2 regions of the Pseudoalteromonas sp. SG44-1 genome follow, and region 1 is predicted to be linked to the other one. Evidence: predicted binding sites of a transcription regulator. Region 1 holds the regulator's gene; the other holds the start of a gene.

The links. Region 1 encodes ArgR, which controls arginine synthesis, uptake and breakdown. Its sites were predicted from a motif close to ANTGAATANNTATTCANT; they were not measured.
Region 2: the regulator ArgR is predicted to act here: its motif matches at 7,896-7,913, upstream of gltB (glutamate synthase large subunit).

What each region holds. Positions count from the first base shown of each region.
Region 1 covers NZ_JACJEW010000006.1:122,073-137,426, reverse strand. The annotation lists gene H5187_RS04730 (pitrilysin family protein) at 1-284, opposite strand, end outside; gene H5187_RS04725 (methylenetetrahydrofolate reductase) at 532-1,488, shown strand; gene H5187_RS04720 (hypothetical protein) at 1,728-2,225, shown strand; gene H5187_RS04715 (hypothetical protein) at 2,222-2,890, shown strand; gene H5187_RS04710 (DEAD/DEAH box helicase) at 3,089-4,336, opposite strand; gene H5187_RS04705 (DUF3581 family protein) at 4,434-5,135, opposite strand; gene H5187_RS04700 (DUF3718 domain-containing protein) at 5,273-5,650, opposite strand; gene folA (type 3 dihydrofolate reductase) at 5,730-6,221, opposite strand; gene cgtA (Obg family GTPase CgtA) at 6,295-7,449, opposite strand; gene rpmA (50S ribosomal protein L27) at 7,591-7,848, opposite strand; gene rplU (50S ribosomal protein L21) at 7,865-8,176, opposite strand; gene ispB (octaprenyl diphosphate synthase) at 8,599-9,570, shown strand; gene mdh (malate dehydrogenase) at 9,650-10,585, opposite strand; gene argR (transcriptional regulator ArgR) at 10,810-11,277, shown strand; gene H5187_RS04660 (Dyp-type peroxidase) at 11,297-12,196, opposite strand; gene rluA (bifunctional tRNA pseudouridine(32) synthase/23S rRNA pseudouridine(746) synthase RluA) at 13,682-14,335, shown strand; gene H5187_RS04650 (DUF3530 family protein) at 14,412-15,341, shown strand; gene djlA (co-chaperone DjlA) at 15,324-15,354, opposite strand, start outside.
Region 2 covers NZ_JACJEW010000047.1:13,975-29,328, forward strand. The annotation lists gene H5187_RS17985 (PAS domain-containing sensor histidine kinase) at 1-1,288, opposite strand, end outside; gene H5187_RS17990 (sigma-54 dependent transcriptional regulator) at 1,288-2,616, opposite strand; gene H5187_RS17995 (ABC transporter permease) at 2,700-3,905, opposite strand; gene H5187_RS18000 (ABC transporter permease) at 3,917-5,230, opposite strand; gene H5187_RS18005 (ABC transporter ATP-binding protein) at 5,234-5,944, opposite strand; gene H5187_RS18010 (efflux RND transporter periplasmic adaptor subunit) at 5,972-7,225, opposite strand; gene gltB (glutamate synthase large subunit) at 8,017-12,474, shown strand; gene H5187_RS18020 (FAD-dependent oxidoreductase) at 12,484-13,899, shown strand; gene H5187_RS18025 (hypothetical protein) at 14,370-14,888, shown strand; gene H5187_RS18030 (hypothetical protein) at 15,038-15,244, opposite strand.

The sequences.
Region 1 (15,354 bases):
TGTGCAAAACCGGTTTTACCTGCTTCGACTTCATTACGAGAACCGACAGAGACTGGAATTTGTAGTGATACCACATCAGGGTAATCAGTTTTCACCACCATAACGCGTAAACCGTTATCAAGCTCTTCTAATAAATAATCTTGTGAGAACACCCGATCATTACTACTGGCAACCGTTGACTGCTCAATCTCAACCTCTTTGACCATGTTTGAGCCGCTGTTACTTGCACAACCGCCCAGTGCAAGCGTTACCGCAAGGCTGGTTGCTAATAATTTAAATTTCATTGCTATCCCTTGTTAGTTGAATAAATTTCTTGTTTTTAGTCATCCGATTATGCAACAAAGCAAGTCAATATAAGACCCCTGAGGCAATTAATTATGTAAACAGTTGTGTAACACAGAACTCTTCATTCAGAGCAACATGAATAAAACTCACCTTCGTTGAAAAAGTTTCACTAAAAAAATCTATCTAGACGTCTAAATGGCTGCTATATTATTTGCCATAGACACTAACTTAGCTGGAATGAGGATTATGGCTTTATCACTACAAGAGAAAATTGAAGACACCAATCAGGGTGTGTACTTAATTGGTACCACCCCACCACGTATTGGTACTGATAAAGCGCAGCTTGAAATTATCGCCCAAAAGCTCTTAGCTCGTTTGCATGAAATTGAATACGATGGCGTGATTATTTATGACATTCAAGATGAAAGTAGTCGCACTGAGATGCCTCGCCCTTTTCCGTTCAAGCAAACGGTAGATCCTCGAGAATACAGTAACTTACTACGTAATTTATCGCATCAAGAAGTGATCACTTATAAAAGTGTTGCACAGCGCGGTGTGGCCGAATTTAAACAGTGGTTAAGCGAAACTAAAAACCAGTTTAATTTAAAAAACCTAGTATTAGTCGGTAGTCCATCATCTGACGGGGATATTAAATTAAGCCTGCCTGATGCTTATAAAGTCTTAAGCGAACAGCCTCAAGACTTCTTTTTAGGAGGCGTTACCATTGCCGAGCGCCACGCAAGTAAACGTAATGAACATGAACGCTTACTTGAAAAAACCACGCAAGGCTGTAAATTTTTTATCTCACAAGCTGTGTATAACGCGCAAGCAACCGTGGATTTGATCACCAGTTATGCGCGCAGCTGTAAAGCTCAAGGTATCGAACCTAAACGTATTATTCTAACCTTTACGCCCTGCGGCAGTGAAAAAACCTTAGAGTTTATGCAATGGTTAGGAATTTCCGTACCTGATGCAACTAAATGGCGGATGCTTGATTCGCAAAACCCACTGAGTGAATCTGTACGTATTTGCCGTGAAAACTTAGATTTAATACTAAGAAGTTGCGCGCATTTAGACGTGCCACTGGGGTTAAATATTGAAAGTTTAACCAACCGTAAAGAAGAAATTGATGCATCAATTAATCTTTACCGCTTATTAAAAGCGACAATGGAATTAAATCTTGCTGAAAAACAGATTGCTTAATAGAGTTAAACTTGAGCCTGCCCATTATTTTTAAGTGAACTAGTGTTCATGATTGTTGTTTTTTTAGGTAATTTTAAGTATTCTTGTATGCTAATTAGGTAATACTATTAAAAGGAATTTTAAATGCCATTAAATCCACAGGTGAAATAAGAAGTAATTAAAAACATTATAAAATATGAGAAAAAATTAATCACTTTTATCTAGACTCTCAGGGCTATGTAACCACAGGCGTAGGTCATATGATAAAAAACAAACAAGCTGCAACCCTGCTCCCAATGAATAAAGTAGTTAACAATCAACCGGGTCCTCCTGCAACTCCTCTAGAAAAGCAAAAAGAATTTGAAACAATAGCTAAACAAAAAAGAAATTATAAAGCTGAATGGTATAAGCAATTTACTACACTCATAATTAAAGATGTAGAAATTACACGCCAACTAGACAAACATATGGATTCTTTTTACAGAGAGCTTTCTACTCTATATAAAAAGTCTAATGGTTATTATGATGATTTTGATAAATTAGACAAAAATATACAAGTCGCATTATTTGATATGATTTTTAACTTAGGTGCAGTAAAAATTGTCACGAAGTTTACTGAGTTTGATAAAGCAATCAAAACTGGAGATTGGATTAAAGCAGCTAAAGAAAGCTATCGTCCTCAACTCAGCGCAGAAAGAAATAACTACGTAAGAGCAAAGCTATCTGCGGCTAACAGCATAAAGGTAACGACACCGTGAAAAACTTATCATTAGTATTATCGATATTTATCTGTGTTAGCTGCTCAAAATTATCTGCTAATGAAATAAAACCTAAATTATTTACTAATTATTTTACAGGTTTAGAATCTGAAATTGTGATGGATTACCAGAGCATTAAATTAAATTATGATTTAACTTTACGTTCAGAGAAGAATGTACACTTTTCTACCTGTAAACAAGTAGAAGAAACCGCTTCTGATGATATAGCAGTGAGCGAATTTCATTTGTTACAGATGTTGAAAGCGAACTGTGCCGCATTAAAACAGTACTCCCAAGCTAAAAGTTCAAACGTCAGTTATTTACAGGAAATTCTTGATAAAAAGGATATTAGCAATCTTCCTGCTACAGCTTCCCCTTATGTTAATAAACATGATAAAAGCCAAAGGCGAGGTAAAACACTAAGTGAATACCATAAAAAGTTTAATACATCATTGGACATTAGTGGAGCAATAAAGGTTGAGACAGAAACAGATCAGATGTTTTACTACGTTGTTGCCACAGGCGATTTCAATGCTGATAAAGTTCAAGACGCATTAGTTCGTATTGACTGGCAGGTAATTGATGCATTTGGTAAAGGGTTTAAGCTTATTATGGTTACGAAAAAATCCGCAGATAAACCATATGAAATAACTACACTAAATTGAAGTAAGAACCTTTAGCTGCGATTTTAATTTAAAAATTTATCTTTTTAGAGGGCACTCTAGCTTAGTAAAGTTATATCGCGCTTTATTATTAATACTATTGACTACTGAATTTAGCATATAAAACAATAAAGCTACGGCGCTCGTTTTAGCGCCGTGCTAGAGCTTTACTGACAGCTGATAACTAAAAACTGAAAGCTTTTATTTACGGCGTCTACTAGGTGCTCTTTGCCCTGTAATACGTTTTTTATCTCGGTCTTTTCGCGACTTATTAGAGTTTTTGCGATTATCTTTGGGCTTTTTATTTAGATCCGGTTCATAGCCCGCTAACCACTGCGGCGTTAGACGAGTATCAAGCAACACTTCAATTTCTTCAAGTAACCACTGCTCGTCAAGGCTGACTAATGACATCGCTAAGCCTTGCTCGCCAGCGCGCCCAGTGCGGCCAATACGGTGGACATAATCCTCAGCTATATAAGGTAGTTCAAAGTTAATCACATACTTTAACGACGCTATGTCTAGACCCCGAGCTGCAACATCGGTTGCCACGAGTACACGAGTGGTACCTTCTTTAAAATCTTGCAGTGCTCTATCACGTGCACCTTGAGATTTATCACCATGAATTGACTGTGTTTTTAAGCCATCTTTACACATTTCTTTGGCGAGTTGATCGGCCATTTGCTTTGTGCGAGTAAAGATCAGTACTTGGCGCCAGTTTTTCATGCCAATCATGTGCGAGACAAGCTCACGTTTACGGTCTTCATCAACCGCGTAAATGATTTGCTCAACTTCTACAGCCGCAGAATTACGTTTATTGACTTCAACAAGTTTTGGATCTTTTAATAACTTTTTACTGAGCTCAAATACACTATCGTCAAAGGTCGCTGAAAATAGTAAGGTCTGACGATCACTGGGAACATGGCGCAATATACGTTTAATTTCGTCAATAAAGCCCATATCAAGCATACGGTCTGCTTCATCAAACACCAGTGAATCAACACTAGATAGTTTAATGCTGCCTTTGATTATGTGATCCAGCAATCGCCCTGGCGTTGCCACTACAACTTGTGCATCTTTCATGGCTTTAATTTGCGGGCCAATACTGGCACCACCATAAGCAAGCGCGCCTTTAATATCAGTACCTTGCGCGTATTTTTCAAAGCTAGCAAAGACTTGCTGAGCAAGCTCTCGAGTTGGTGTCAAAATAAGTACTCGAGCAGTACCTGGCTCATCTTTACTTGGTGTATTAAGTAATTTATGTAACAGAGGTAATACAAAAGCAGCTGTTTTACCTGTTCCTGTTTGTGCACTCCCCATAACATCATGACCAGCTAAAATCAGCGGAATAGTTTTTAGCTGTATCGCCGTAGGGGTATGATATTGATTTTGTTCAAGTGCATTAAGCAGTACAGGATCGAGTTTTAACTCAGAGAAAGTAGTCGCAGACATAAGTTTAGCTTTGTGTAACAAATAATGGCGCTATTGTACGCCCAAAGCGAATAACAAAAAAGGCGCTTTGCAGCGCCTTTCTAAGCTTGCTAAATGTTCAAGCTGGTTTGAGGGTTTCTTTTCGTTGGTTATAGAAGGTAATTAGATCATCCACCGTATCTTGGCAATATTGTTGAATACCTGATACCAACATGTGCTTTTCACCACAGCCGACTTTTACACCATTTTCTAACAAGTTAAAGCGCAAAGTGATTTTCCCACGCTTGCCTGTATATTCAAAACTCGGCTCTGCGTATTCTAACGTCGGTGCATGGATCTCTAATGTATCGAGATTAATCAACATTGACTCATAGATAATCATAGGGCGAGCTGGGTTGATCATGACATCTTGATTGCCCATAAGTGGAATAATAACATGCGGAAAAGTTGTACCTGAAAACTCAACATAATTTTTTATTAGACTATCGGTGAGTGTTTGGCACTGGCTAGTTATACCTTCGCGCTTAACCTTCAGCATGACTTTATCGCCACTGGTAATATCAAACTCATCTGCGCCCTCAGGGAAGTTGAGTTTGGTATTCTCATCAACCATGCCGGCAAAGGTAAATTCCATTTTTTCACTGATGCCATAACGACTTAATACCAATGAAAATAATAAATCTCCAGGCACACAAAAACGTTTTGCATCTTTATCATGAAGTGGATTGTAATCATCAGCAACGCACTTTGCGAAACGACACCCTTGTTCACGAGAAATAGAGACATAATCAGCATGTTGCTGATAAAAAGGACTTAACATAGTTGTTCACTGCTTAAACTGCTTATAACCTGCCTATTCTACCAGATAAAATTACAATAGAGGTCGAATCTGTTAAACTTTTGTTTCAGATACAAAAAAGCCGCGATATCGCGACTTTTTTAATGATTTATTATAACTTATAAACCAGCACGTTCTTTAATTGCTGGTATTAATGCAGAACCGCCATGACCATTTGCTTCGGCCCATGCTATATCTGCTCCATCTTCTAAAGAGCTTTTAGATAAGTTTTTCACAATATATTCACCGGTATCTACGGCATTACTGGCAACTGCATGACGTAGCAAGTTAAGACCATTACATTGTACTGCATCATAAATATTACGAATTTTTACACGTGAGCTTTTTAACTTATCACGTAAACGGTTTTTATCGTCCGCAGCTATGTATTCACAGATTGAAACAGCTAACTGATCATCCGCTTTTACTGGCGCGCTAAAAGCAACAGAACCAGAAATAACAGCTGCAGCAATAACGAGTGTTGATAATTTTATCATTGTAGACCCTTGTGTAATACTTTATAACTACCCTAGTTGTTTAATATTGTATCAACCTATAAGCCTAACCGCAATAATGTTACTTAACTTTATCCAATGTGACAAATTTATAACCATAAATATTGTTATCATCCGGTTGATTATACAGCTCTTCTACAACTTGCCAGTTTGCTGATTGTTCGTAATCAGGAAACTGTGTATCTCCTGCAACATCAAGATCAATAAACGTTAAATAAAGTGTATCGGCACTTTTTAAAAATTGTTGATATATATTCCCGCCACCAATCACCATTACTTCATCAGACTCACACACCAATGAAATAGCGGCCTCTGGGGATGCTACAACATCAATTCCAGCTGCAGTGTAGTCAGTGTTTCGGCTAATAACAATGTTGCGTCGACCAGGTAAAGGGCGACCAATTGACTCAAATGTTTTGCGCCCCATAATTACTGGTTTATTCATAGTAACCGCTTTAAAATGCTGTAAATCAGCAGGTAAATGCCATGGCATATTATTATCTTGGCCAATCACTCTATTTTTAGCCATAGCTGCAATCATTGAAATCTTCACATTAAAACCTAATACTTTTTTATTAAACAAGAAAAAAGGAGCACCAGCTCCTTTTAAAATAATTTACTTTAGTCTAACGCTCATAGACAACTTCAACGTCATAATCGTCATCATCCCAACTATCCCAGTCGTCGTCATCATTCTTCTTAGTGGCATCTTTATGATAAGTATCCCATTTGAATTCAACTTCTTCATCTTCAATTGGCACAAATTTTTCTTTTGGCATGCTATCGAGTAGCGTCATGATGTTATGAATTAATGGTTGAGTATTTAGCTTATTAATTGCAGAAATATGATAAATATTTTCAGTCTCGCCTAACTCTTCAGCAATTTGCTCACATAGCGCCTGTGCTTCATCTTCAGGTAATAAGTCTATTTTATTAAATACTAACCAACGTGGTTTTTCAGCCAGCTTAGGACTGTACTGGTGCAACTCATTGATGATCGCAAATGCATTATCTACTGGGTTTGAACCATCGGCAGGCATAACATCGATAATATGCAGTAATACACGGCAACGCTCTAAATGTTTCAAGAAGCGAATACCCAAGCCAGCGCCATCAGAGGCACCTTCAATTAACCCTGGAATATCTGCAATAACAAATGATTTATTTGCTTCTGGACGTACCACACCTAAATTTGGAATCAGCGTAGTAAATGGGTAATCAGCTACTTTTGGTTTCGCTGCCGATACACTACGAATAAAAGTAGACTTACCTGCATTTGGCAAACCTAATAAACCAACATCAGCTAATAATAATAGCTCTAGTTTAAGGTTACGTACTTCACCCGGTGTGCCTAATGTTTTTTGACGAGGCGCTCGGTTAGTACTTGATTTAAAACGCGCATTCCCCAAGCCGTGGAAACCGCCTTTTGCAACCAAAATTCTTTGACCATGTTGAGTTAAATCACCAAGACCTTCTTGGGTATCAACATCCATGATCCGAGTACCTACAGGCACCATCACATATAAGTCATCAGCCTTTTTACCGGTACAGTTACGACTGCGGCCATTAGTACCACGTTCAGCTCTATGAAAACGCTCAAACTGATAATCGATAAGGGTATTTAAGTTTTCATCAGCTTGTAGATAAACACTACCACCATCTCCACCGTCACCGCCGTCTGGTCCACCATCTGGGACATATTTTTCACGACGGAAAGATACGATGCCGCTGCCACCGTCTCCAGCTTCTGCGCGAATTTCTACTTCATCTACAAACTTCATGATTACTCACTTTAGGGATTGGCTTGTTAATTTCACTATTATATACCTAAGCCAAGCTGATTGCAGGCTTGGCTTAGGTATATATTTATTTTCAAAACAAAAAACCCCGCAAAGGCGGGGTTTTTTAAGAACCGATTCTGATTACTCAGATACGATGCTTACGTATTTACGGTTTAAAGGACCTTTTTGTTCAAACTGAACTTTACCATCTGCTTTTGCGAAGATAGTGTGGTCTTTACCGATACCTACGTTTGTGCCAGCATGGAATTTAGTTCCACGTTGACGAACAATGATGCTACCCGCTAGAACTGATTCGCCACCAAAACGCTTAACACCAAGGCGTTTGCTTTCTGAATCGCGACCGTTACGAGTACTACCAGCTGCTTTTTTATGTGCCATTTCTAAGTACCTCTAATTAAGCGCTAATGCCAGTGATTTTAACTTCTGTGAACCATTGACGATGGCCCATTTGCTTACGAGAATGCTTACGGCGTCTAAATTTAACAACCTTAATCTTCTCACCGCGACCATGTGAAACAACCTCAGCTGTTATTTTACCACCGTTTACGAACGGTACACCGATCTCGATTTTCTCACCATCAGCAACTAAAAGTACTGAATCAAATTCAACTGCTGCACCAGTCTCAACGTCTAATTTCTCAAGACGAATTGTTTGACCTTCAGTCACACGGTGCTGTTTACCACCACTTTGGAAAACCGCGTACATAATTAACTCCGTCTGTGCGCCCTCAAATCGACGCAACTAAAATATTATTCAATAGGGCGCGAAGTTTACGCTAATGTGCAAAAACTAGCAAGCCTGTTTTATTAATTAAATGAATAAAAAATAGCTGCATTGAAGGCGATTCAATATTTTCACCTATTTTATATTAAATTGGCATTATGCCAAGCCTTTTTAGCGTTTCATGACAAATAAATTACACCACGAACAAACACGCGCTAAGAATAAAAAACAACCATGTTGAATTACCGTAAATTTTCTCAAATATAAAAGTTATCTTTACTAATTAAGGCTAAATTAAGCTACTTAACCGTGTTTTTTCAGCGAATCGTCACAAACTGTCGAGCAAAGCTGTTTTTTGTTGTACAATCAGCCCCGTATACCCATTAAAATTGGCTCGGAGATCAATGGATATAAAAGCTATCCAGGCGTTAATCGAAAACGATATGAATGACGTCAATCAACTAATTTACGCGCAAATGCGCTCTGATGTAGCATTAGTCAATCAACTAGGCTTATATATAGTAAACAGCGGCGGCAAGCGTGTTCGCCCTATGTTGGCTATTTTAGCGGCTAAAGCACTTGGTTATGAAGGCAAAGATCATGTTACTTTAGCAACTATTGTTGAATTTATTCACACAGCTACATTACTGCATGATGATGTCGTTGATGAATCAAATTTACGCAGAGGAACACCGACGGCAAATGCTGAGTTTGGTAATGCAGCCAGCGTACTTGTTGGTGACTTTATCTACACCCGCTCATTTCAGCTAATGGTTGGTATTGGTAAAATGCAAGTTATGCAAATACTCGCTGATGCAACCAACGTGATTGCCGAAGGTGAAGTGCTGCAATTAATGAACTGTAACGACCCTGATACCACCGAAGATAGCTACATGCAGGTAATTTATTCTAAAACAGCTAAATTATTTGAAGCTGCAACAGGCCTTGCTGCGATTATTACCGAAAAAGACGACTCGACACTGCAAGCGCTTAATCTTTACGGTATGCATTTAGGAACCGCTTTTCAATTAGTGGATGACGTGCTTGATTACAATGCTGATGCTGAGCAGTTAGGTAAAAACATCGGTGATGATCTGGCCGAAGGCAAACCTACCCTGCCACTACTTTATGCTATGCGCCACGGTAATGCTGAGCAAGTACAGTTGATCCGTGATGCCATTGAGCACAGTAATGGTATGGACCACTTAGAAGCGATTCTAAGTGCCCTCAATGAAACCAAAGCACTTGAGTTTACGATGAATAAAGCCAATGAAGAAGCTGATAAAGCGATTGCGTGTTTATCTGTATTAGATGAATCACCGTATAAAGAAGCACTCGTTAGCTTGGCTCGTATTGCCGTTGATCGTAATCACTAATAAACACCTAATGTATAAAAATCCTTCGAGCATAAAAAAGCCTGCAAATGCAGGCTTTTTTTATCAATCGACTTAGCAATTAAGCGTTGATGAAATCAACACCTTCTTGGATGTCTTTTTTCAGCGTATCAAGCATGTCGTTTTTAGCTTGCTCTTCAAATGCGCTTAGTTCACCGTAAGAAAGAATTTCTTCTACGCCGTTTTTACCTAAACGTACTGGGTGTGCAAAGTATGCAGCATCGCCATTTTCAACAGCAACGTAAGCGTAATCTACAACGTCTTCACCTTGTAAGCCTTTAACTAAAGACATACAAAAACGTGCAGCAGCAGCACCCATTGATAATGTTGCAGAACCACCGCCCGCTTTTGCATTTACTACTTCAGTACCTGCATTTTGGATACGTGGAGTAAGCGCAGCAACTTCTTCATCAGTGAAAGTAACGCCTTCAACTTGAGATAGTAACGGAAGGATTGTTGTGCCTGAGTGACCACCAATTACTGGTACTTTCACAGTTGCAACGTCAACACCTTTAAGCTCAGCTACAAATGCTTCTGAACGGATCACATCAAGAGTGGTAATACCGAAAACACGTTTCGCGTCGTAAGTACCTGCTTTTTTGAATACTTCCGCAACAATTGGCACTGTGCCATTTACTGGGTTAGTGATAATACCCACTAATGCTTTTGGACAGTTAGCAACAATACCTTCTGCTAATGTTTTAATAATACCAGCATTAACATTAAATAAATCAGCGCGGTCCATACCAGGCTTACGTGGCATACCAGCAGGGATAAGAACGATATCACAACCAGTTAACGCTTGATCTAGTGCATCAACACCAAAGCCTGCAACTTTAACGTCTGTTGGGATATGAGAAAGATCAACAGCAACACCAGGAACAACTGGAGCAACATCATAAAGTGATAATTCAGAACCAGCTGGTAAGCCTGTTTTTAATAATAAAGACAACGCTTGGCCGATACCGCCAGCAGCACCTAATACAGCAACTTTCATTGGAATTCTCCGTAATTTGAGGTAGGAAATATTTGTGGCTCTAAAGATAATGAAATTAACGACTAAAGACAAATTTATCCTGCTTATTTCACATATAATTTAGACCATAGTTGTAAACTTGCTGGTTTACAGCACTAAAATCCATCGCAAAAGCAAACAACTACTGCATAAGTATGCAATATTGTGTACAATTAGCGCATCACTTATGAATAAGAACCTATAATATGCAACCACAAGATAAACAAGAAGCATTAGTAAAGGCCTTTAAGGCACTTTTAAAAGAAGAAAACTTTGGTTCACAAGGTGAGATTGTTGACGCCCTAAAAGAGCAAGGCTTTGATAATATTAGTCAAAGTAAGGTGTCGCGGATGTTAAGCAAGTTTGGCGCGGTACGCACTCGTAATGCCAAACAAGAAATGGTCTATTGTTTGCCTGCTGAAATGGGCGTACCTACAGCGAAAAGCCCATTACGTCAGTTAGTGATTGATATAATGCATAACGAAATGATGATCATTATTCGAACCAGCCCAGGAGCTGCACAATTAATTGCTCGACTATTAGATTCATTAGGTAAAGCAGATGGCGTACTAGGCACCATTGCTGGTGACGATACTATTTTTATCGCTCCAGCTAAAGTATCTGAAATTGATGTAACTCTTGAACGCGTGCGTATTTTATTTGATACGGTATAAGTCTACCGATTCAAACTTTTTACAGCTGCTTTAAAAAGTTAATTGATGGGGCAAAAAACGCAGACCCCATATCGGCTTGAGTAAAATCAAGCCAATGATCGTAGCAATCGCCATCACCTAATCGACTTCGTAATACTTGCTCAAATGCATTTCCCTGTGCTGCATAACTAATCGCTAATATACCCTGTTCGTAAACGTCACCATAAGGCATGTTTTGATTTAATTGCAGTGGTTGCCCTTGCTCATCTTTTAACTCAGTGCGTACAGCATGACTATTTTCAGTCGCTGGCATAATCAAGGTATTATCTAAGCGAGTGCGTCCCATTATTTGTTCTTGCTCACTCAGTGGTAGGTTTTGCCACACACTTAAATCATGCTTATAGCGCTGTATATGTACGTAACTGCCTTGATCTTCAAAATGGTTGGGGTTATTGATTAACGCTGTGATGCGCTTTTGGCGACCATGAGGAGTGTCACCACCGAGTATAAAACCGTTAAAATCGCGACCATCTAAAAATCGAAAGTTTCGCACTTGCTCAACCAATTCAACATCGGGGGCAAATAACTTGAGAATTTGCAAAGCAAATAAATGGTTTACATCTTCCCTATCGGAACGAATTTGGACAAATAAATCAAAAGGCTGAGCCCCCATAATATGATCATTATGAGTAATATTAGGAAAGCTCTGTAATTCACTAGGCAGAAATTCAGGCAGAATGTGCGGCCAGTACTGTGCCCCCACAGCAACTAGGCTGGAGAGCATCGATTCAGAAAACTGATCTGAAAACTCATCTTGGATAGCGCTAACGTATTTTAATTTTTTGCGTAATGACTCATCGTGGCCATCAAATACATTAAAAAACAAATGTAAACCGTGCAAGTTTGCTTCAGCACAAATTCCAGATTGCGCTTGCGCCATGGTATTTCCTTAACTCAAAGTCTCATACACGGCGTTTTTAATGAAATTAAAAATACTAAAACACTTAATCTGCGAAAAAGTTAACCGTGTGTGGTGTTATTTTTATTGTCACCTACTCATTTGCTAAAATGATTGGCCCAACTAAGCAGCAACTTCAATTTATTGTCCATCGAGCATAACCTTATACACAAAATGCAGAACAACAAAACGATGATTTAAAATAGTCACCGTATTTGCACTACAGCCTTGTGATTGAAAAGGTATTAACTCAAGATGGTATGGGCGAACATAAAGTTACCCAACTTGCTTTACTCGACGATAAGTAACTAATGACTCAGCCCCCGTAAGCATTACTATATTCAGTTGCTGTTAATACATCTGCACCTAAGTATATGCCCTGACCAAGAAATTCTGCAACTACCTTTGAGCTTGAAGCGCTAAATAGCGGCTCAAACGTGTCTTGTTGAGCAATTTCCCCACAATTCATAGCCGCTTATTTATCGGCAAGTCGCATTTATTTTAAAGAATTACAAAGCGCCTTAATAGATATTGGTTTTTAATCATTTAAGGGATATATGCAATAAACTTAAACCATATACGATTAGAAATCGTCTAAGCAACACTACAATTACATCCACTATTAAAGGCAACCACGCCCATAATGGAAATCACTTGTGCGATATATCTCACGGTTATGACAGCTATTGAGTATAAAGCATCATAAAAAAAGTCTAAAAATAAACTAACCACATGAAATATAATAACTATTATTAAATTTCAAAATAATGACTGTATTTTCGTTACTATTTTTAGCCTATTTTGTTTGCAGATACTCTCTATACTTACTTCATCGGTTAAGCAGTGACGCTTAAATGAGTAAACGGACAAGGAATGATTACTCATAAACCTCGAATTAAAGGTTACGTTAGGAAAAAATGGATTCACGGACAGGCTCAGGATGAGTAGCACTAAGGATAGTAAATATACGGACAGCGTCAAGATGATGCGAAAAGGAATAACAACAGGGCTCGCAAGAGAGTTGTTAGACAGGATGTTATAAAAGCGGACAGATGGACAGGCCCTGAAGGGTATCACAATGGAACTGTTAACTAAGGGATAGCATCAGGACGATGCGTAAAGGACCGGTAATAGAGATTACCAAAAAGGATAAAAAGGAAGCACATAGGACAGAGGCACGGATAGCCTATATCACGCAGAACGAATAAGTAACAGTGTGATCACATGGATTAGTAAAGTTTAGGAGTTGATTAAGTTCAATTGCAGGATGCAAAAAATTAGAAGATTCCGCAAGCGCGACTAGCGATAGTTCGCGCTTTTCTTTTGCCCAAAAATACCCTCTGCTTAACTACTACTTGCCAATTAACTCGCTCATTAATACTCTCGCGTCTAATCTAATACGTTATTGATTGTGTATAAGCGATGACTTCTCTAAAATAGCGCGCTCATAAATCATTGAGGTCGGCCGTGTTAATTAACTACAATCCTCCATTAGATCCGTATTTAACCATTTTATTTCAAGATGATGATTTACTGATCGTCAACAAGCCCAGTGAACTTTTGACTGTGCCGGGAAAAGATCCTAAACACGCCGATTGTTTGATAGCTCGCGTTAACCGTGTTTTTCCTACGGCAAAAATAGTTCACCGCTTAGATATGGCAACCTCTGGAATTATTTGTTTAGCAATGCATAAAGCGGCTCATCGTCATTTAAGTATGCAGTTTCAAGAACGCCAAACTGCAAAGCGCTATGTTGCACGAGTGTACGGTAAACTAGAGCCATTAACGGGATCAGTCAATTTGCCGCTGATCTGTGATTGGCCAAACCGCCCTAAGCAAATGGTTGATCATGACAAGGGGAAGCCCTCTTTAACTCATTACACTGTACTGGAGCATGAGCTGCACGCCACTCGTGTGGAACTTACCCCTATTACCGGACGCTCACATCAATTACGTGTGCATATGTTGTCATTGGGACACCCTATTTTAGGCGATAGGCTCTATGCTCACCCTGATGCACTGGCTGCTGCCCCGCGCTTGCAATTGCACGCACAAATGCTACGGCTCACTCACCCGGGAACAGCACAAATTATGACTTTTGAAGCTGAGCCAGAGTTTTAATTACGAGCTTAAAATCACACTAAACTTTTTGCTGTACACGCCGATAACAACTTATTGATTCATCGTGGTGGTTTATATGGCTATCGGCAAACAGTTTAAAGTATGGCAATTAATTAGTTTGGTTTCTGGGACTTTCTTGGCCATGCCAGCCCAAGCAGCCGACTTTATTGCACCCACACCATGGTCAACAATCAGCAGTAATGATTTATCACGCCTAATGCCGCAAGATGAACTAAAACCGCTACTCGCTGGTGATACTGAGTTTTTAAGTTTATATCGCCAACACATGAGTGCCCAGCAGCGCGGTGTGGTATTGATTATCCCTGATTGGCAACACTTACCTACCAATAACAACGGGCTCAACTTTTTACGCACGCAACTTAACGATTTAGGCTATGCCACAATTGCCATGACGGTACCCGATATTGATTGGCAGGCAGCGCCACCTGCGGATGAAAGTGAAACAACTGAACCTGCAGCGGCTAAGCAAACTACAAGTTCAGACAATGGCGAACCATCAGCTGACACAGCCACTCCTGTTGTACATGTTGATGCTATCGCTCATATAAGCAATGCGATAATAGATAATTATAAACTCAACTTAATTGCACGCTTTAATGCGTTGTATCAAAGTGCATTGGATGAAGATGGGAAAATTGTTGTTATTGCACAAGGTGCCTCTGCGGGAGTATTGCTCGAACACTATGGCGAATATCCAAATACCAACATAGATGCATTTGTCAGCCTTAGCAGTTATTTACCAAACAGTAAACGTAACCAACAACTTAACGCGATTATATCGACTATTAGCCCGCCGTTATTGGATATTTACTACAACATAGATAACCCGGACTTACTGCTGAGTGTGGCGGATAGAAAACGCTGGGTTAAACGTCACAGTAAATATGATTACCGCCAACGTGAGCTGTTTGGTTTGCGCTCTGAGCCTGAGCAACATGAGCGCTTGACCAAAGAAGTAGACGGGTTTTTACGCCGCCTTTTTTAAATATTCGTAAGCG
Region 2 (15,354 bases), on a different contig from region 1:
GAACACTAAGCCCGCCGTGCTTACGATTGTGTAAGCTAATTTGACCATGATGCGCTTCGACTATTTCACGGCACAATGCTAACCCCAAACCACTACCAGCGACTTTAGTTGAATAAAATGGGATTAATGCATTGGCCATCACTTGCTCACTCATACCTTTACCTTGGTCGTTTACGCTGATATGTGTGCCTTTAATATTCTGTGTAACAGTGACACTTATATGTTCGCTTGCAGAGCCTGATTCGTGAGCATTTTTTATTAAGTTGATCAGTAGCTGCTCGACTTGAGTCGGATCAGCCAGTGTATGCACGTCATTACTTATATCGAGCATAAAACACCATTGATTTTGCAGTTGTGTGAGCAACACTTGCCAATTAATTGCGCTTGGCTGAGGAGTGGGCAGTTTGGCAAATTTGCCATAGCCTTGTACAAAGTCGTTTAAATGTTTGATGCGTTCAGAAATGGTAGCAAACACGCGGCTAAGTCTGGGTTCGTCTACTTTTTCACTGAGTAACTGGCCGCTGTGCAGCATTGACGACATGGGACCCAGAGAGTTATTAAGTTCGTGACTAATGATCCGAATGACCTTTTTCCACACCTCCACTTCTTGACGGCTAAGTTCGCGGGTGAGTTGTTTAAAGACATATAAGTAATGGTATTGATTGTTAAGTAATAACTTACCGGTTGATAAATGCCACGCTTGAGATTCTTGGTCTTCAGTATCTAGCGTAAATAAACCATCACTACCGCGCGTTAAAGCATTGTTTAACTGTGGATGAGCATTTTCAAGCAGGTGTGCAAACTGACTCCCTTCAAGCGCTGTTTTGGCATTAAAAAGGTCTCGGGCACTGTAGTTACTATAAACAATAAAGCCTTTATCATTTTTTAAAATAACGGCTTGGGGAGAGCTTTGTAGCACTTTATCAAGCATCAGCTCGCGCTGATAGAGCCATTGTTTCTCTTGGCGTAATTGCTTTGCAGTTTGATTATACAATTGACACAAGCGGCCTAATTCATCGTTACCGTTATAAGCTAGTAAGGTGGCTAATTCACCGTCTTTAAAATTAAGCAAACCAGTTTCAAGTGAGTGTATGCCTTGCACCAGAGTGCGGCTGAGCCGAAAAGATAAATAACTTGCCAGCAGTGATGTGAGCAGCGTTGTTATTAGTAGTGAAGGCCAGCTTAAATGGGTTAACCAGCAGATGAGCCAAACAGGAATAAGTGCAGAGATGTTACATATCAGCACTATTTTACGAGTGAGAGACAGTGCCGGTTTATTTTTTTCCATTAGTAATCAATCTCAAATTTCTGCAAACGGCGGTATAGTGCTTGACGACTTAAACCAAACTGTCTGGCAACTTTTGCGATCACTCCTTGGTGCTGACGCATAGCTTGTTCTAGTTCTACTCTACTGGGTTCTTGTTTAGCAAAGTTAGTGTGCAGCGGTTGCGATTGTAGAGCAAAATCATCGAGGGTAATGTCGCCATTAGGTTTGAGTACGGCTGCGCGTTTACAGGCATTTTCTAGCTCACGAACGTTGCCGGGCCAATTGTGCGCGAGTAATCCTTGCTCTGTTGTAAGCGATAATTCGCGCTCGCCTAAGAAGTGTTTAGCAAGCGCTAAAATGTCATCTGGTCTTTGCGCTAAACTGGGTAAATTTAGCTCAATCACGTTGAGGCGATAATATAAGTCTTCTCTAAATCGACCTGCATGAATAGCCGCTTTTAAATCTTCATTGGTAGCTGAAATAACCCGAACATTTACTTTTTGTGTTTTTGTTGAACCGAGTCGTTCAAACTCACCAGTTTGTAACACGCGCAGTAGTTTCATTTGCCCTGATAATGGCAGGTTACCAATTTCATCTAAAAACAGCGTACCACCATTAGCGGCCTCAAAGCGACCAATTCGCTGTTTGGTGATGCCAGTATAAGCACCCGCTTCAGCGCCAAATAATTCGGCTTCAATTAAATCATGGGGCAGGGCTGCGGCATTGATGGTCAAAAACGGGGCATGGTTTAAGTGAGAATTGGCTTGAATAATTTGTGCAATGCGTTCTTTACCACTGCCATTTGCACCTGTTATTAGCACAGAGACATCTGACTTAGCGACTTGTATTGCCATATTGAGAATTTTTTCCATGGTGGTACTTTGATACACTAAACCAACTAGGTTGGCATCGGCTAAACTTGATGTTCGCTCTTGCTGGTGGCGCGCATACATTACATTTTGTTGTTTTGCTTGGCCAAGTTCGATTAAGTTATTAACACAGGTGAGGAGCTTGCTATCGTCCCATGGTTTAGGTAAGTAATCAGCGGCGCCGGCTTTGACTAGCTCTATGGCGCTGGCCAGTTCAGTCCACGCGGTGATCAAAATAATCGGTAAGTGCGGGTTGAGAGCTCTTAGTTGATAAAACAACGCTTTACCTTCTTCGCCAGAGGTGGTGTCATTGCTAAAATTCATATCTTGAATAACCAGCGCGATACGTTGGTATTGCACTATTTGTAAGGCTTCAAGCTGCGTTTTTGCAGTCACAACCTGATAGTCATGAATTTCTAACAGTAATGACAAGGCTTCTAATATGGCAGGGTTGTCATCGACAATAAGTATTTTTTCCATGTGAATTTAATCGCTGTTTTTGTTATCTTTATTTCAAAATGCTACACGGTATTAAACCAGTGTAGCATAGGTTGGGAGCTGCTTTATATTGTTCGCGTGGCGATACTCGGTGATATGTTGGCGGCACGTTTTGCAGGGCCAAACACGGCAAGTAAGCTCATAACAAACACCATAATGGCAGTGCCTGCGATATAGCTCGGTGGCAGTGCGGCAATTGAAAAGTGCTGCATTAACAATTGCCCAAGTAATAAAGCTGCGATACAACCTAAGATTAAACCAACACCACAGATCATCGCATTTTCAACTAAAAAATAGTAAATAATAGCTGATTTTCTGGCACCTAATGCACGGCGAGTGCCAATTTGTTTAGTGCGTTTGCTGATATTAAATAAAGTTAAGCCAAAGATACCTAGTGCGGTGACTAATACTAAAATAGTGATCAGCACAATCAGCATACGCATCATGAGTTTATCTGCAGCAACATATTGATTTTTGAGTTCATCTAGACCTTTTATATTATTGATCACCCGTTTGCTGTAATTTTTTAGCATCAGGTTTTCAACTTCTTTCATCACTGCATCACGTTGGTCTGGTTTGGTTCTAACCACAAATTGGGCAAGACTCTTTGCATTAATATATGGGATGAATGCAAGATTATCTGGGCGGCTGTCTTTAAGCCATGGGCTCATCATTTTTTCAACTACACCAATAACTTTCAAAGGCGTTTCACCAAAATAAATGGTTTGACCTAAACCATTTCCTTTAGGAAATAACTCATTGAGTAAGGTTTGTGAAACGATTGTAACACTCGGTCGTTTATCAACGTTATTTGTTACTAATACTTCATCTTCGCTAAAATTTCTACCCATAACTAGGTTTACACCGTAAGTGTTGATCCCATGATCATCAATAAAAAAATAAGCAGTTCTTACCGACAGGCCTTCTTGCGGGGCTGGTTTTAAACTAAAATCAGATGCGCTACCACCTCCAGATAAAGGAATGCTACTGCTCATTGCAGCATCAATGACTTCTGGTAAGGACCTTAGCATAGTTTCATCAAGCTCAATCTGCTGATTTATATCAACATCTTGTCCAAAGGTCATCACGTTGAATTTAAAAATATCGTGTTCAGGGTAGCCAGTGTCTTGATTTAAAAAAGCGACTCTATCTTGGATAATAAATGCCGCATTACTAACGATTGCTGTGGTTATGGCAATTTGAATTAAGAGTAATATTGCCCCGACTTTTGAGCGGCAAAGAGCATGAAATATAGGTTTGATTTCTAACATAATAAGGCTCCTTATTGGCTCTTGAGGTAAATTGCAGGGTTGGTTTTACACACTAACCAAGCAGGATAAAGTCCGGCTACGATGCAGGTTGTTATAGCGATAATAGGTGCACTGAGTAACATGGTGATATCCATGGTGGCTAAGCTTTCATAGTAACTGTAGCTTTGTCGCACAGCGAGTAAACCAACTTGTGCTATCACAATACCAAGCAAGCCACCTAAAGCCCCAAGCATGGCTACTTCAACTAGATGCTGTAAAAAAACTTGTCGTTTACTGGCTCCTAGTGCTCGGCGCACACCTACCTCCGGTGCCCGACGCAAAAACTTAGCGAGCAATAAACCAAGGATATTGGCTAAGCACACAGCTAAAAACATAAAGCTTAAGCCGACCAATATTTTGTTGTCTTCACTAACCACATTGTTGTATTGCATCCATTGGTTTACATCGCGTAGTTTGTATTCAAGTACTTTACGCTTAAAACGTCCTAATTTTTGTTGTTCTTGCATATAAGCTAATAAATAGTCTGCGTATGCTTGTTTTTGTTTGGCGTCAGATAATAGTGCCCAAAATTGGATCCAAACTTTTTCTGACTGCAGCTTGTCAGCAAATGTTCGCGTGTTTTCATGTTTCCACCCATTGGTATTACCCCACGTTACTACTTCATTAGCCTTAACTAAACTAAAAGGTAGGAATAATTCTTCGGGTTCATTAAATGCGCCATTGTTTAAATCGTAATATTTAGTCGTTAGCTGCCAATGTGCGATAACCCCGACAACTTCATAACTGAGATCATCCAGATAAATCACCTTACCTACAGAGTTTTTACCTGCAAATAATTTGTCATTGAGCTTTTCGCTGATCACCACCACGGATGCCGCTGTCTGTTCTTGTTGCGAAGACCAGCTTCCACCATAAATAAATGATAAATTAAATAGGCTAAAAAAATCGGGAGTGGTTAAACGTGCTTCACCTATAAATGGTTTAATGATGTCTGAATCTATATGCACCGAAAATCCAGAGCGCATCATGGCAATTTTATGCTCAGGTATTGGCGCATTCTGTAAATTAACCGCATCTTGATAGGTCAGTTGTGACGGCAGGTTATCTTTAGTCCACCACGTATGGCCTTCATCCATGGTTTGTAATTGCACAGTATAAAGTTGATTGCTTTTTTCGGGAATAGGATCCGCCGACATCATATGATAAACGCTTAAACTGGTCATGGTTACACCAATCCCAATAGCAATGGCTAGCACCATTAACATGCTTACCAGTGGTGTGCGCTTAAAACTACGCCAACTTAAATCGAGGTAATGTAATAGCATAAGTTACGCTCCAGCCACATTTTTTAGGTTTTGCGCGCCTTGATACAAGGTAAAGTCGGCAAGTTGACCATCAACCACTTGAATATTACGAGGTGCTCTGCGGGCAAGTTCTGGGTCATGAGTCACCATAATGATGGTCGCGCCGTCACGGTTAATTTGCTCCAGCAATTCCATCACTTGACGTGCCATTAAGCTGTCTAGGTTACCTGTTGGTTCATCGGCTAATAAAAAGCGCGGCTCACCGGCGAGGGCGCGGGCAATCGCTACCCGTTGCTGTTGACCACCTGATAACTGTTGCGGCAAATGTTTAGCGCGTGAAGCTAGACCTACTTGTTCTAAGCACTGTTCAATACGACGTTTACGCTCGCTTGCTTTAATACCTCGGTAGCGCAGTGGCACTTCAATGTTTTCATATAAATTTAAATCAGGGATCAGGTTGAAGCCTTGGAAAATAAAACCAATTTTTTGATTGCGACAATCCGCTCGTTGATTGTCGTTCAGTTTGCCAACATTAATACCATCGAGCAGATATTCACCACTGCTAAAAGGTTCTAACATGCCTGCGATATTTAAAAAGGTGGTTTTCCCGGAGCCACTAGGGCCAGTTACAGCGATAAATTCGCCTTCTTCTACTTGTAAGTTAAAGTCGCGTAATGCATGGGTTTGCACCATTTCTGTTTGATACAGTTTACTAATATTGTTCATTTTAAGCATGAGTTGATCCTTGTAATATGGTTGTTCTTATCTCAGTAATAATGTTGGCGCTTGTTTAAAGTTATCGTAACTGGAGATGATCAGCTGATCGCCTGAGCTAACACCTTGTAGCAATTCTATTGCGTTGATGCTGCTTGCCCCGGTTGTGATATTTACCAGTTGTGCGGTGTCGCCGATAACTTTGTAAACCTGCGTACCACCTTGCTGCATAAACGCACCGCGTTTGATTTGTAAAACGTCATCACGATTTTCTAATAAAATGCGCGCTGTTAATCGCTGGTTTTGGCGAATGCCTTTTAGCTCTTCGTCAAAGCGTACTCGAGTAGTTACTTCACGATTGTTAACTTCCGGCGAAATTGCCGACAACACACCAGTCACTTTTTTTGCCCCGAGTGTGAGCTCAACTTCCATTCCTAAACCGAGTTCGTTGGCGTAACTTTCAGGTACTTGCAGTTGTGCTTCAAAATTACTTAAATCAACCAGCGTCATTAACGGCTGACTTTGGGTAACGGCTTCTTTTTGTTGTACAAGCAGGTTACCAACAATACCGGTGACGCTGGCTTTAATAGTTAAGTTTCTGACTTGACGATTTAAATCATCAACGATCAGTTGTTGGCGAGCGAGATCGCGCTCTGCAGCTTTGAGTTCAAATGCGAGTGTATCTTTAGCAAGTTCAACTTCTTGTTGAGCGTGTTTGTAAGAAAGCTTGGCTCGGGCAAGATCATCAACTGCTTTTTCTAAATCAATTTGGCTGATCAAGTTTTTTTCGATAGAAAGCTTAGCACGGCGATTTTCCCTGTCTGCTGCATTGAGCTCTACTTGGGCGAGATCAAGCGTTTTGGTTAAGCTTAACTTTTGTCGGCGTGCTTCTAAGTGCTTACGTTGTAATTCACCATCAAGGCGGGCTAACACCGATTGTTGCTGTTTTAGTTCATTATTGAGTTCTGGGCTATCGACTAAAGCAATAATGTCATCTTTATTTACTTTATCACCGGCTTTAACTTGTAAATCCACATATCCACGTTCTGGGCTATAAACCTTAGGAGCATTTGCAGCAACAATTTTACCGCTGGCGGCTACATCACGTACTAAACGACTAATATTAACGGTAGCAATCTGTAAAGAAGCCCGCTCAACAGAAATACTACCTTGATTGTTACCCATAAATGCTTGTGCACATAAAGCAAGTACAGCAAGTGATAGCACCAGTACTATTAATGGTTTTTTGTAACTACGTCTTTGCGTAATACTTACATCTTGTCCGCTGGTATCTTTTATCATGAGTGATCCTTAGCTATGTCTATTCTCGCAGTAAGTGATCATCAAGCTCACTACTAAGACAGTGATTGGTGAAACTAAAAATAAACTGAGAATAAACATAAGTTGTGTCCTGTAATTATCTTTTAATGTTTATTCGAATATCATGCCAAAATTTAATGTTATGATTTTAATGAGATAATTATTTATTTTTAAATTATTTGGTGTCCGCGGACATAAATTGTGTCCGCTGCGGACACTTTGCTATGGCGGCTAAGAAGCTGTCGCAGGCGTCAACAGGGTGAGCAAGCTAAAGACTTACTAACTAGCGTAAATTATGCAAAATGTGACTGTTGTGATGATAATTATGCATTAATTAGTGGTTTTAAATTTACCCATAAAAAGACATTGAAAAGAGTATTTACTCTAATGTGCGCTGTGGTATCGACCTTGAACGACAGCAAAGAGATTCAATAAAAAAGAAAGCATTTATTTTCGCTACATAACTCAGTGAATATTTATTCATTTTCACACCGGTTTACGTTAACGTAAACTGCAGGTTTGTGGTACGGTTATTTTACAACTTGTTAAATATGACACCAGTGTCATAAAAAAATAACGGGTAAAATATCGCTAAATGTTAAAAATAGGCATGAAATAAAAAGATTGTGTTGTGGTGAGAAATATTCAAGAATGTGAATATGTATTCAAAGCGCTATTGACTCAATGTACAATTGGCGATAGTTTTGACTGTCTGCTAGCAAACCGTCGAGAAGGTCATTCATAGCTAGTTGTTGTAGCAAGGGGAGGGGTCTATGTTATACGACTCAAAATTAGAAAAAGATAATTGTGGCTTTGGCTTAATAGCCCAAGTTAATGGTCAGGCAAGTCATCGTTTAATTCGTACAGCGATCACTGGCTTAGACCGTATGGAACACCGTGGTGGTATTTCTGCTGATGGTAAAACAGGCGATGGCTGTGGCTTATTATTACAAAAGCCAGATAGCTTTTTTCGTGCTATTGCCGCTGAAAAAAATTGGCACTTGGGTAAAAATTATGCCGTTGGCATGATTTTCCTAAACTCAGATCCAGTACTTGCGCAAGCTGCAAAAGATATATTGAGTGAAGAACTCGAAAAAGAAACCCTCAATATTCAAGGTTGGCGAATTGTGCCAACAGATGAATCATGTTTAGGGCCAATTGCAATCAAGCAGTTACCTAAATTTGAACAGATTTTTGTTAATGCACCAGAAGGCTGGCGCCCAAAAGATTTAGAGCGTCGTTTATACGTTGCGCGCCGTCGTGCTGAAAAGCGTTTAAGCGAAGATGAAGGCTTTTACATTGCCAGCTTGTCTGGGTTAGTAACTATCTACAAAGGCTTAATGATGCCGGTGGATTTGCCTAACTTCTATTTAGATTTAGCCGATATCCGCATGACCAGCGCAATTTGTGTATTTCACCAACGTTTTTCAACTAATACACAACCGCGTTGGCCTTTGGCTCAGCCGTTCCGCTATTTAGCGCACAATGGTGAAATCAACACCATACAAGGTAACCGCCAGTGGGCTCGTGCTCGTTCATATAAGTTTGCATCGCCGCTTATTCCAGATTTGCAATCAGCAGCACCCTTTGTCAATGAAACCGGCTCAGATTCATCAAGCCTAGATAATATGCTTGAGTTGTTTTTAGCTGGTGGCATGGATTTATTCCGTGCTATGCGAATGCTAGTACCACCTGCATGGCAGAAAAACCGTGCGATGGATGATGACTTACGTGCATTTTACGACTTTAACTCTATGCACATGGAACCATGGGATGGCCCTGCTGGTATTGTGATGTCTGATGGGCGCTTTGCCGCGTGTAACTTGGACCGTAATGGTCTGCGTCCTGCACGTTATGTGATCACTCAAGATGGCTTTATTACCCTCGCTTCTGAAGTGGGTATTTGGGATTACACTGCGGATGAAGTGGTTGAGAAAGGCCGCGTTGGCCCTGGTGAGCTATTAGTTATTGATACTCAGTTAGGTAAAATTTGGCACTCAGACGAAATTGATCGCGATCTTAAATCTCGCCATCCATACAAAGCATGGCTTGAGGCCAATGTTAAGCGCTTAACGCCGTTTGAGCAGTTATCAGAGCAAGATGCGGGTAACCGTTCATTTGATGATGAAACGTTACTGAAATACCAAAAAATGTTTGGTTACACCAATGAAGAACTTGATAGCGTTATTCGCGTGATGGGTGAAATTGGCCAAGAAGCAACCGGTTCAATGGGAGATGACACGCCATTTGCAGTGCTTTCTGAAGGTAACCGTTCATTGTTTGATTACTTCCGTCAAAAGTTTGCTCAGGTCACGAATCCGCCAATCGATCCACTGCGTGAAAACCATGTAATGTCGCTGGCGACCTGTATCGGTAGTGAGCAAAACGTGTTTAATGAGACGACCGGGCACGCTAAGCGCCTACAGTTTGATACGCCAATCCTAATGTATGCAGACATGCAACAATTATTGAGCGCTGATCAGGCTCATTACAGCTATTGCAAAATCGATATCACCTACAGCAAAGAAGAAGGCCTTGGTGATGCAGTAATCCGTATTTGTGACGAAGCGCAAGAAAAAGCAGCTGGTGGCTGTGTCATGTTGTTTTTGAGTGACCGTAATTTTGATGAGAATAAATTACCAATTCCTGCCGCTATGGCTGTTGGAGCGGTACAAAAGCGTTTAGTTGATAACAATTTACGTTGTGAATCAAATATCATCATTGAAACAGGTAGTGTCCGTGACGCGCATCAATTTGCGGTATTAATTGGTTTTGGTGCAACGGCAATTTACCCGTACTTAGCATATGAATCACTGGTTGCGATGAGCGACTCTAAAGTGATCAACAAGAGCTATTGCCAAGTTACGCTTGCTTATCGTAATGCAATCAACAAAGGCTTGTACAAGATCATGTCAAAAATGGGCATTAGTACCGTGGCATCGTATCGTTGTTCAATGTTGTTTGAAGCAGTTGGTTTGTCGGATGCAATTGTTGATACCTGTTTTAATGGTGTGGCAAGTCGCATTAAAGGCGCGTGTTTTACTGATTTTGATGATGACCAACGCAAGTTACATACTTTGGCATTAAGTAAACGTAAATTACTCAGCCATGGCGGCTTATTAAAGTATGTGCATGACGGCGAGTATCACGCGTACAACCCAGACGTCATTCAAACGTTACAAAAAGCGGTGCGCTCAGGCGAATATTCTGATTACAGCGTATACGCAGATCTTGTTAATAAGCGCCCAATTGCCACATTACGTGACATGCTTGCACTGAAACTGCCAGCAGAGGGGATCAGTATTGATGATGTTGAGCCTGCAACTGAGCTATATAAGCGTTTTGACTCGGCGGCAATGAGTATCGGTGCATTATCGCCAGAGGCGCATGAAGCGCTTGCAATTGCGATGAACCGCTTAGGTGGCTGTTCAAATTCAGGTGAAGGCGGCGAAGACAAACTACGCTATGGTACCGAGAAAAACTCTCGTATCAAGCAAGTCGCGTCAGGTCGTTTTGGGGTAACACCACATTACTTACGCAGTGCTGACGTTATTCAAATTAAAGTAGCGCAAGGTGCAAAACCAGGTGAAGGCGGGCAATTGCCGGGCGAAAAAGTAACCCCGTATATTGCTAAGCTTCGTTACTCGGTACCGGGGGTGACCTTAATTTCGCCACCACCGCATCACGATATTTATTCGATTGAAGATTTAGCTCAGCTTATTTTCGATTTAAAACAAGTAAACCCTAAAGCGTTGATCTCAGTAAAACTAGTATCAGAGCCAGGTGTGGGCACAATCGCCACTGGTGTTGCTAAAGCATATGCTGATTTAATTACTATTTCAGGCTATGACGGCGGTACTGGCGCAAGCCCGCTAACGTCGGTTAAATATGCGGGTAGCCCGTGGGAGCTTGGTCTTGCTGAAACACAACAAGCGCTGGTTGAAAACGGTTTACGTCATCGTATTCGTTTGCAAACTGATGGTGGTTTAAAAACCGGCCTTGATATCATCAAAGCAGCTATTTTAGGTGCAGAGAGCTTTGGTTTTGGTACGGGTCCTATGGTTGCGCTTGGTTGTAAGTACCTGCGTATTTGCCACCTAAATAACTGTGCAACCGGTGTAGCAACGCAAGACGAAACATTGCGTCAAAAACATTTCCATGGCCTACCAGAAATGGCGATGAACTACTTTAAGTTTATTGCTCAAGAAGCCCGTGAAATTATGGCAAGCCTTGGGGTTGCCAAACTAACAGACTTAATCGGTCGTCTTGATTTACTCGAAGCGATTGAAGGTAAAACTGCAAAACAGCAAAAAATTGATTTATCGTCAGTGATTGCACAGCCGAATAACCCAACTGGTGAAACCTTATACTGCAGCGCACCTAATACGTCACATTATTTAGGTAAGTTGAATGAAACCTTACTTGCTAAAGCTCAACAAGCAATTGATGAGAGCAGCGGTATTTCACTGGTCAGCCGTATTTGTAACACTGACCGTTCAGTGGGCGCGATGTTATCGGGTTATATAGCCGATAAGCATGGCAATCAAGGCATGGCGGCTGATCCTGTCTCGATTGAGTTACACGGAACCGCTGGTCAATCATTTGGTGTATGGAATGCTGGTGGCCTAGAAATGACCCTAGTCGGCGATGCTAACGATTACGTAGGCAAAGGCATGGCGGGCGGTAAGCTGGTTATTCGCCCACCACTGGGTTCGTCATTTGAAAGTCACAAAGCGACCATCGCAGGTAATACCTGTTTATATGGTGCAACGGGTGGCAAGCTGTTTGCTGCAGGTTGTGCTGGAGAGCGTTTTGCGGTTCGTAACTCAGGCGTGCAAGCGGTTGTTGAAGGCGTAGGTGATAATGGCTGTGAGTACATGACCGGTGGCGTAGTTTGCGTGCTGGGCAATGTAGGCGTGAACTTTGGTGCAGGTATGACCGGTGGCTTTGCCTATATTTTGGATGAGCGTAATGACTTTGAAAAACGCATCAATCCAGAGCTAGTCGAAGTGGTGCTGTTAGATGAGCTAGCGTCACACCAAGAGCATTTGCGTGGTCTAATTGCTGAGCATTTAGAACTAACAGGCTCAAGCCGTGCAGAAACTATTTTAGCCAGTTTTGAAACGTATTTACCAAAATTCAAACTAGTTAAGCCAAAATCAAGTGATGTGAAAAGTTTACTCGGGCATCGCGCTCGTAGTAGTGCTGAACTTCGTGTTCAAGCACAGTAAGGGGGTAGTATGAGCGAGAATGTATATCAATTTATAGACGTGCAGCGGGTTGATCCCCGCAAAAAGCCAATTTCGTCACGTAAAAAATCATTTGTTGAAATTTACGAACCCTTTTCAGAGAAGCAAGTAAACTCACAAGCGGACCGCTGCCTAGATTGTGGTAATCCGTATTGTGAATGGAAATGCCCAGTGCATAACTATATCCCACAGTGGTTAAAGTTAATTCGTACTGGCCGTATTCTTGAAGCTGCGGAGCTATCACACCGCACAAATAGTTTACCAGAAGTGTGTGGCCGGGTGTGCCCGCAAGATCGTTTGTGTGAAGGTTCATGTACATTAGACGAAGAGTTTGGTGCAGTAACAATCGGTAATATTGAAAAATATATTACTGATACTGCATTTAAAATGGGCTGGAAGCCTGATATGTCGTACGTGGTATGGACCGATAAAAAAGTAGCTATCATAGGTGCCGGCCCTGCAGGCCTAGGTTGCGCTGATATTCTAGTGCGTAATGGTGTAAAACCAGTGGTATTTGACCGTCATCCAGAAATTGGTGGCTTGCTTACTTTTGGTATACCATCGTTCAAACTTGAAAAACAAGTCATGCAAAAACGTCGTGAAATTTTCACCGAAATGGGGGTTGAGTTTAAACTTAATACTGAAGTCGGTGTTGATATCACTATGGATGAAATATTGGCCGAATACGACGCAGTATTTTTGGGAGTGGGGACTTATCAAAGCATGCGTGCTGGCCTTGAAAACGAAGATGCACCAGGTGTACATGATGCATTACCGTTCTTAATCGGTAATACCAACCGCGTAATGGGCTATGATGAGTCTAACCAAGCTTATCTTGATATGGCTAACCAAAAGGTTGTGGTACTTGGTGGTGGTGATACCGCGATGGACTGTGTACGTACCTCAATTCGTCAAGGTGCGGCAAAAGTAATCTGTGCTTATCGTCGTGATGAAGAAAACATGCCAGGTTCAAGACGTGAAGTGAAAAACGCCAAAGAAGAAGGTGTTGAATTTACTTTTAACGTGCAACCAACCGGTATCGTACTAAACGACAACGGCCATGTTGCAGGCGTACAAATGGTGAAAACCCAAATGGGTGAACCAGATGAAAAAGGCCGTAGCAGAGCTGAAGTGATCCCGGGTTCTGAGCATGTGATTGAAGCCGACCAAGTACTCATGGCGTTTGGTTTCAAACCACACAAAATGGATTGGTTAGAAAAGTACGATGTAGAAATAAACCACTGGGGCGGCATTAACGCACCAGAACAAGGTGAATTTACCCATCAAACAACTAACCCTAAAATCTTTGCTGGCGGCGATATAGTGCGCGGCTCAGATTTAGTAGTCACAGCAATCTTCGAAGGGCGTAACGCCGCCGAAGGGATCATGGACTACTTGAAAGTGTAACGTTTTAAAGGTTTAAGAATGTAAAAAGCAAGCCAGATGGCTTGCTTTTTTTATGGCTTGGATAGTAGAGTTTTAAGCGCTAAGTCGTAAGTTTTAAGTTTACTCGGTGTTAAATTAAGCAACGTAGGTAGGGTGACAACTAAACCCAACGAAAAAATAGCTAACCAGTTAACACAGGCAAGAGGAACTAAGAAATGATAGACCCTTTTCTTTTGATGATATAATTCTGAATTGCGATGATACTCAGAAACAAAGCTGAAGATTATTTATCATGCTGCTGCCTTTTAATACACTTTGTTTATGGTCAGAATTGCGCGGTGACTGAGTATCGTTAATTCCCCTCTCACATTTTACGCCCAATTAGATTAGTGTTGGCACTATGGTGATAAATGAATTGTTTTTATTGAAAAAGATAAATTAAAAAATAATGATTTTAGTTATTTAAAAAAGTGATGCAGGTTAAGCTACATATGGATGAACCCAAGAAAAAATTAAAGCAGCATTTAGAGACGTATACACCGACTTGTATTGCTATTTTTAAACGCTTTATTTCGAAGTACGAAATCACGATGAAAAATGAGACCGGACGTGTAGAGTGTATTTGCGAAGTGTTTGATGAGCATAAGTTAGCGCTGACATTTATTACCTGTACTGATATGGCAAACCATAGCCAAGTGCTTGAGGATTGCGATGAAGCTTTTATGGCGAAACATGAGTTTATCAGTCGCGAATATCATGCACAGTATATGGCTTATTTAAAACAGTATATTGCAAAAAATGATATTGATGAAGATGAGTGTGATGCTTATGATAGTATCAGCGAACCCATTATTATTGAATGGCTGTCACAATGTTGGTTGATGGCTAATAACGATAATAACTCAGACTATAATCTTTTTTATTTTATACACCGTTATCCAAATGAACCGATAATAAACTTAGTTAATCAAGAAAAATTATCGCTATATGAGTTAAATAGTGATAGGTAGATAACGTGTGTGTTTGGGCTCATATAATAACAATAGGTTGAGTGTATGAATCTTATGAAAAATGTGATGAAACTGACTTTTGATAATATCACCTTATCTATAACACAAGAATGCCAGTTTTTTCGATATAAGAGCAAAGCGCCATATGGTTATAAATCCCAACTCATAGCTTGCATACTTAATAGTCCCGCTGTTTCCTGTTGATCCATATCATCCTTATACATTTGCCTAGCTATAGTGAATACTTCATAAGTTAGGCCGTAGCTTCTTACGTATTCTATAAAATCTAGTAACTCAAACCTATCTACGTCGCCGTTTATTAGTTTATCTTTAAAAAACTGTATATCGTCATCCATCTAGTTCTCTTTTAATTAGCACATAACAAAAACATCAAAATGATTTAGTACGTTTTTGCAATTGTTAAGGATGTTTATTATTATCACTTAGTTAAATATTAAAGATAAGC